Regions from separate parts of the Clostridium sp. JN-9 genome, predicted to be linked through region 2. Evidence: a T-box and tRNA genes for the amino acid it is inferred to sense, from the RefSeq annotation. Region 2 holds a T-box; the other holds one or more tRNA genes.
The links. The T-box of region 2 lies ahead of metG (methionine--tRNA ligase). A T-box ahead of a tRNA ligase gene usually reads a tRNA of that ligase, here a tRNA-Met.
Positions count from the first base shown of each region.

Region 1: it has a tRNA-Met gene. The T-box ahead of metG (methionine--tRNA ligase) is inferred to sense a tRNA for this amino acid. The anticodon was not compared.

Region 1 is NZ_CP035280.1:1,298,597-1,302,910, forward strand. It holds gene EQM05_RS06230 (glycosyl hydrolase family 65 protein) at 1-1,133, shown strand, start outside; tRNA gene EQM05_RS06235 (tRNA-Met) at 1,336-1,411, shown strand; gene EQM05_RS06240 (ISNCY family transposase) at 1,674-3,065, opposite strand; rRNA gene EQM05_RS06245 (16S ribosomal RNA) at 3,350-4,314, shown strand, end outside.
Region 2 is NZ_CP035280.1:111,961-116,274, forward strand. It holds gene metG (methionine--tRNA ligase) at 1-1,594, opposite strand, end outside; T-box leader at 1,645-1,877, opposite strand; gene EQM05_RS00615 (uracil-DNA glycosylase) at 1,924-2,487, opposite strand; gene EQM05_RS00620 (TIM-barrel domain-containing protein) at 2,514-4,314, opposite strand, start outside.

The sequences.
Region 1 (4,314 bases), 1.2 Mb from region 2:
GTTATAAAGGCGCAAGATTCCCATGGGAGTCAGCTGATGATGGAATAGAGACAACACCAAAATGGGGGCTTGATTATGAAGGCAATTGGGTAAGAATTTGGACAGGCGATGAGGAATTTCATATTAACTCTGATATAGTATTTGGAATAATAGAGTACTACAGAGCAACTGGAGATAAGGAGTTTCTTATTAATTACGGCATGGAAATGCTGCTGGATACAGCAAAGTTCTGGCAGAGCAGAGTTGAATATAATAAGGAAAAGGACAGATATGAAATAAACTCAGTTATAGGCCCTGACGAATTCCATGAGCATGTTAATAACAATGTTTTTACAAATTACCTTGCAAAGTGGAATATAGAAAAAGCTTTCTACTATAAGGAATGGCTCAGCAAGGAAGACGAACACAAATTGAGATTATTGTGTAATTCGCTTTGCATAAGCTCCAAGGATTTTCATGAATGGAAAAATATAGCCAGCAAGATATATATTCCAACAAATAAAGAGGGCACTATTATAGAGCAGTTTGAAGGATATTTTAATTTAAAGCATATAGAAATAAAAGAATATGATGAAAACAGCATGCCTGTATGGCCTAAAGAAGTGAAACTGGACAGGCTCGGTGAAACTCAGCTTATAAAGCAGGCAGATGTTGTACAGCTTATGCTTATGCTGCCTGAGGAATTTTCAAATGAAATTAAAAAGGTTAATTACCAGTACTATGAAAAGAGAACTATGCATAAATCATCATTAAGTCCATCCATGTATTCAATACTTGGACTTTCTGTCGGAGATACAAGCAATGCATATAAATATTTCATGAAAACTGTGTACACGGATTTAGAGGATAATCAGGGAAATACAGATTCCGGCCTTCATGGTGCTTCCACAGGCGGGTCATGGCAGAGTGTGGTTTTTGGCTTTGCGGGATTATCTGTTTTGAAAGATGGAACTTTAAAACTAAAACCATGGATACCTAAACATTGGAAAATGCTTAAGTTTAAACTTAACTGGCATGAATCGAGAATTACAGTTTCAATTTATCAGAATCATTTTGAAATAGCATCTGATAAAGAAATTAAAATAGAAATTAATAATAAAATCTATGAAACAGGAAAAAATTCAAAAAGGTAAGCAGTAAGGTGAAATCTTACTTTACACTATGTCTGGTGTGTCCATATGAAAATTTTAAAGTATTTTAAAGATATTGCTAGCATGGACAATATAATTTCATGTATAGATAAAAAATGCTAGGTTATAATATTCCTGTAAGTGATAAGATAACAACTGTCGCTGATGAGCGGCAAAGAAAAAACAAAGTTATTTAATATAATATCGCGGGGTGGAGCAGTTGGTAGCTCGTCGGGCTCATAACCCGAAGGCCATAGGTTCAAGTCCTATCCCCGCAACCAAAATTTTTAAAAAATGGATGTGTGATATTATATGAATTCTGTTGAGAATTAAATAATATAAAAGAATTTGTAAAAAGTTCTGTCAAGCATTTTTGAAAATGTCCCAAAATATTTAAAACATTAGCACCAGTTTTCTGGTGCTTTTTAGTTAGGTTTTACTTCTAAAATAAATAATGAGGCTTTCCTGGATTTTGGGTATGCTTAATAAGCCTTCTGAGTTTTATACTTAAAAGGAGGAATAGTAATATTATGGCATTTACTTTTATGCTATATTTTCCTGCCTATGTTTCTGCTTTTTAAGATAACGTTCAAAAGAAGCTTGTTTCCAAGGATGACTCATTGGAGGAATATAACGTTTTTTTGGTTGCCCCGCAGGAGCTGCAAGGTCAAAGCTTTTTGATGTAAGTTCATGTTCTGGTAATAGATCTAGAGCATATACCTTTTCATCAACACAAAAGAACATTCCACCATCAAAGGCTTGAATTACCATACCTGAAGTACCTTTTCGGTAATGTACAGCATATCCATTACAATCCATAGGGAGGTAATAACTTTTCTTGAATTTGATGCAGCTTCCGTTATCAACCTTCCTACTGGTTAATACGGCAAGTGTTAAATTTATTTTTTCAATATCTAGTTGTTTTTCAAAGACAGATTTGATATTATCAACTGGTAAAGCAAACTGGGCATTGAATTCTTTTATGTATGAGTTTAAGAATTCATTTGCTTGCTCAATTGTGCTGATACAAGCTAGCCTCATTTCTAAAGGGAGGCGTGATTGTAACGTCTGAAACATTCTTTCTACGCGCCCTTTAGCTTGGGCAACACTGCTTGTCTTAATTCCTATGCCTAACTGTTTACAGGCATAGCTAAACTGAGTGAAAGTATCCTCTTCAACTGAAGGGGACTTTTTCTTTTTGTATTCAAATACAGTACGTCTATCTGTAAATAACATATAAGGGATACCGTGTTCCGTGAGTACCTGGTGTAACACATGGTAATACCCGTTTAGGGTCTCTTGTGAGTCAAAATAAGCTCCCATAATAGCACCTGTAGCATCATCTACAGCAATGTGTAATTGGGTTTTATTCTTACCGAACCAAAGATGCTGTGAAGCATCCATCTGGAGCATCTCACCTATGTAAGCACATCTAGGGCGCCTCGGGTGTGCATCTTCAGCTGCAATAATTGCATTCTGAATGTTAGAAACCTCTTTTGGAGATTTGGCTACATTCTTCAATTCCTCTAATTGAGCTTTAACCTTTTTCCTTGTAGCACGCTTAGCCTTAGGAGACAGGATGAATTCCTGCATAAGGATTGAACGGATGGTGCTAATGGATACTTTGATATGCTCATGCTTCTCTAATAACTCAGAATAGTGGGTGAGATTAGCATCAGAGTATTTGGTACGATAAAGGTCAATAATTAATTGTCTTGTCTCATCATCAAGTGTATGGACTGGTTTTCTCCCATGATTACCATGAATAAAATAAGCCTTTCCCTGTTCCTGATATCCTTTGATCATTCTATTAATATGTCTAATAGAGCAGCTTAGATAAAGGGATGCCCTCTTCTTGTTTCCATTTGTTTCGACCAATTTCTTTATAGTTGTATATTTATCATTTTCTTTCATAGTTAAATTTACCTTTCTCATTATGTCCACCTCAATTCTCTTGAGGTATCATTATACTATATTTTTTGCATTTGGGACATAATCATATGTGGTATATTAAGACATTATCATAAATCAATCATATAATATAAAAGAATTTGTAAAAAGTTCTTGACAGATTTAAATAATGATGATAAACTAAGTAAGTTGTCGAAAGATGACAGATATGATCTTTGAAAATTAAACAGAGAAGATAACAGGTAAAAACTTGTTAAATAAACCAGCAATTCTTTTATAGAGTATAAAGTAATGAGCAATCAAACTTTTAAATTGAGAGTTTGATCCTGGCTCAGGACGAACGCTGGCGGCGTGCTTAACACATGCAAGTCGAGCGATGAAGCCTCTTCGGGGACGGATTAGCGGCGGACGGGTGAGTAACACGTGGGTAACCTGCCTCAAAGAGGGGGATAGCCTCCCGAAAGGGAGATTAATACCGCATAACATTAGAGCATCACATGATGTTCTAATCAAAGGAGTAATCCGCTTTGAGATGGGCCCGCGGCGCATTAGCTAGTTGGTGAGGTAACGGCTCACCAAGGCAACGATGCGTAGCCGACCTGAGAGGGTGATCGGCCACATTGGAACTGAGACACGGTCCAGACTCCTACGGGAGGCAGCAGTGGGGAATATTGCACAATGGGGGAAACCCTGATGCAGCAACGCCGCGTGAGTGATGAAGGTCTTCGGATTGTAAAGCTCTGTCTTTTGGGACGATAGTGACGGTACCAAAGGAGGAAGCCACGGCTAACTACGTGCCAGCAGCCGCGGTAATACGTAGGTGGCAAGCGTTGTCCGGATTTACTGGGCGTAAAGGGTGCGTAGGCGGATGTTTAAGTGAGATGTGAAATACCCGGGCTTAACTTGGGTACTGCATTTCAAACTGGATATCTAGAGTGCAGGAGAGGAGAATGGAATTCCTAGTGTAGCGGTGAAATGCGTAGAGATTAGGAAGAACACCAGTGGCGAAGGCGATTCTCTGGACTGTAACTGACGCTGAGGCACGAAAGCGTGGGTAGCAAACAGGATTAGATACCCTGGTAGTCCACGCCGTAAACGATGAATACTAGGTGTAGGAGGTATCGACCCCTTCTGTGCCGCAGTTAACACAATAAGTATTCCGCCTGGGGAGTACGATCGCAAGATTAAAACTCAAAGGAATTGACGGGGGCCCGCACAAGCAGCGGAGCATGTGGTTTAATTCGAAGCAACGCGAAGAACCTTACCTGGACTT
Region 2 (4,314 bases):
GAATTTCATGTGCAGCCTGCTTGGAATTTTCATTTTTTAATTTGTTAAGTTCTTCTATTTTAGCATCAACATCTATTCTTGGAAATAAATTTTCACCTTTTTTCACTTTGGTGCCGGCGCTTGTTCCATCAAAGGAGGCTAAGCTGTCCCATGATGTTAATTCTACAGACAACTGTTCATTTATTTTAGCACTGGTATCTGGTAAAAATGAGCTTAAGCATACTGAGACAAACCTTAGGCTTTCTGCCAGATTGTAAAGAACAGTACCCAATCTTTCTTTTTTAGAATCATCCTTAGCTAATACCCATGGAGTAGTTTCATCTATATATTTGTTGGCTCTTCCAATCAAAGCCCATATTTCATCCAATGCCTCCGGAATTCTCAGTTTATCCATTGCTTTTTCAGCCTTAATTGGAGTTTCCAAGGCTAAATTTATTAATTCATCATCTAAAGGCTCTTTTGCCAGAGGAGCAGGTATTACACCCCCAAAATATTTTACTATCATAGCAGTTGTTCTTGACAAAAGATTGCCTAAATCATTTGCTAGATCTGAATTGATCTTTTTAATAAATATTTCATTATTAAATAATCCATCCTGACCAAAGGGAATTTCTCTTAGCAGATAATATCTCACTGCATCTGTTCCAAAATGTTTTATAAGCACAACAGGATCTACTACATTTCCCTTTGATTTTGACATTTTTCCGCCATCAACTAATAACCAGCCATGACCAAATATTTGTTTTGGAAGGGGCAGACCTAATGCCATAAGCATAATTGGCCAGTAAATTGTGTGGAATCTCAATATATCCTTTCCTACAAGATGAACATCTGCAGGCCAGAATTTATTGTATAGTTCTTCATTATCTGTTCCATAACCTAATGCTGTTATGTAATTTGCCAGAGCATCCACCCAAACATAAATAACATGTTTAGGATCAAAAGTAACAGGAATTCCCCAATTAAAAGATGTTCTTGAAATACATAAATCCTGCAGACCTGGTTTTAGAAAGTTATTTATCATTTCATTTTTTCTTGTTTCAGGCTGAATGAATTCAGGATGGCTTTCAATATATTCAATAAGTTTGTCTGCATATTTTGACATTTTGAAAAAATATGCTTCTTCTTTAGCCTTTTCCACTGGTCTGCCGCAGTCAGGACAGTTGCCATTTACCAGCTGAGTTTCAGTCCAGAAGGATTCGCATGGAGTACAATACCAGCCCTCATAGGATCCTTTATAAATATCACCCTGATCATATAGCTTTTTAAATATTTTCTGAACAGCTTTCATATGATAATCATCTGTGGTTCTAATGAATTTATCATAACTTATATTCATGAGCTTCCATAGATCCTGAATGCCAGCAACAATCTCATCTACATAAGCCTTTGGAGTAACTCCTTTTTCTTCTGCGATTCTCTGGATTTTCTGCCCATGTTCATCAGTTCCAGTAAGAAACATAACGTCATAACCTGTAAGTCTTTTAAATCTAGCCATTGCATCAGCAGCAACTGTGGTATAGGTATTGCCTATATGCAGATTGGCAGATGGATAATAAATTGGTGTAGTAATGTAAAATGGTTTTTTAGTCATTAAAATCCCTCCTTTAAACTATAAAAAAACCTCTATATGGATTATAACCATATAGAGGCGTAATTACGCGATGCCACTCTAAATTATTCATATCTCGCAATATGAAACTCTGCAGGTGACTAACATCACCCTGCACTGTAACGTGTGCTTACGTATTATCTTACTAAGCTTCAGATAATATGCTCAGGAGCCATGTTCATAAACTTTTGGACCATGGGTTTTCACCAATATCCCATTCTCTTTAGGAACATCCGTTTACTACTCTTTCCTTCAATGCAAAGTATAAAATATGTTATATAGCTCAATAATAGGTTATCATATTAATTATGTCAATATTTTTTTGTAATTTCGCTGTATTTTTCCTTTATTATTTTTAGGTCATTCCAGAACAAGGATTTTTTGCTCTCATCTCTAAATAATGCGGCAGGATGAAAAGTTGCAATCATGTAAAAGCCCTTTCTCTCTACCCACTTTCCTCTATCTCTTGTTATTCTAAAACCTTTGCCTAATATATATTTCATTGCAGTTGCGCCTAAACAAACTATTATCTTTGGTTTTATAAGAGCAACCTGATTCCTGAGATAGGGAAGGCATGCCTCAGCTTCTTCTTCAAGGGGGGTTCTGTTGTTTTCCGGTCTGCATTTGCAAATATTACAAATGTAATACTCATTACGTGTAAGCTGCAGTGCTTCTAATCCCTTTGTAAGAAGCTGACCAGCCCTGCCTACAAAAGGTATGCCGGTTCTATCCTCGTCTGCCCCAGGAGCTTCTCCTATAAACATTAAGGGAGCTCTGATATTTCCATCTCCAAAAACCACGTTAGTTCTATTAGTATGGAGGGGACATTTTTCACATGTGATGCAGGTTTGATATAATTCCTGAAAGTGCATCAATAGTAATCACCTCTGTATTTTGTGTATTAATTACATTCTAGCACATATTCTGTTTTAAAGTCCTGAGTTTTATTAAAGCCTTTATTTAAAGATTCAATATTTATTTTCTTCTCAGCATTATTGCTGTAAGTAAATTTGTACAAGTTATAAGCTCCTTTTTTATATTCAAGGGTTGTATCATCATCTTCATAATAGCATGATGATCCACTGCCGGGGAATAATTTTAAAGTAACTGGAAGCTCTTTCTCTCCTACATAATTAAAGAAATCTTCATATACTGGTATTATTGAATTTTCTTTTACAAAAACACCAATATTGTTAAGTGGAATACTTATTGTATAATACTTTCCGCCTTCATATTTTTTATGAGTAAAGTAGTCATACCAGTACCCCTTAGGGAAGTAAACTAATTTTTCCCTTTCACCCTGATAAAGAATAGGTGCAACTAAAATATTATCGCCAAACATAAATTGAGAATACATATCAATTACGTTTTCATCATCATAAAAATCAAAAATCATTGGTCTGAATACAGGTATTCCTTCTTTATATGATTTATAGTATTGATTATAAATATAAGGCAGTAAATTATATCTGAGATTAATAGCGTTTTTGCAGATTTTTTCAGCGTCAGGGCCAAAACTCCATGGCTCCTGCCTTCTTGTAAATATTGCAGAGTGATTTCTGAATATGGGCAGAAAAGTTCCAAGCTCCATCCATCTTATAAAAAGCTCTTCTGTACAATCACCGCCGAAGCCTCCTACATCATTGCCTGTAAAGCTGAATCCTGAAATACCTAAATTGCAATTCATTGGAATTGACATCCTAAGGTGCTCCCAGGTACTGTAATTATCTCCAGTCCATATTGATGAATATCTCTGCCCTCCTGCAAAGGTGGCTCTTGTCATTGAAAACTGGCGCAGGTTAGGTCTCAGCTCTTCCTGAGCTTCATTTGAGCATCTGCTCATTTCCATTCCAAACATGTTATGGAATTCTGAATGAGTTATTGTACCATTACTGCTGTTATGAATGCATTCATCAGGCATAGTTTTTATGTCATTATTGAAAACAGCAGGTTCATTCATATCATTCCATATTCCATCAATGCCAATAGAAATAAAGTCCTTAAGTTCTTTTTTCCACCACTGTCTGGCTTCTGCATTTGAAAAATCAGGGAAGGCACTTTCTCCAGGCCATACTTCTCCTGTAAAAAGTGTACCATCAATATTTTTTATGAAGTGATCTCCTGCTAATCCCCTTTCGTATACACCGTAATTTTCCTCTACCTTTACACCAGGATCTAAAATAGTTACAACTTTAAATCCGTTTTTATGTAATTCCTTTAGCATTTCAGAAGGATTATTAAAATTATTTTTGTCCAAGGTCATTACTTTAAATTTATCCATATAATGAATATCCAAATAGATTGTATCGCATGGAATTTTATTTTTTCTAAGGCATTTAGCCAGATTAAGTACTTCTTTTTCTGATGCATAGCTGTATCTGCACTGCTGATAGCCAAGTGCCCATTTTGGCGGCAGCTCCATGGTCCCTGTAAGCTCCGAATATTTATGTACTACATCCTTTAAGTCATTGCCGGGAATAAAATAATACTGGATCTTTCCGCCTGCTGCTCCAAAATAAATCATGTCCTTAAAGCTTTTACCCATATCGAAAAAGCTTCTAAAGCTATTATCAAAATAAATTCCATAAGCGTTATCAGGCTTAAGTCCAGCATAAAAGGGAATTGTTTTATAGAATAAACTGGTTTCATCATTATTCATAGGATCATCAGTATTGTAATTTTCTAAGTAGCAGCCCTTTTTA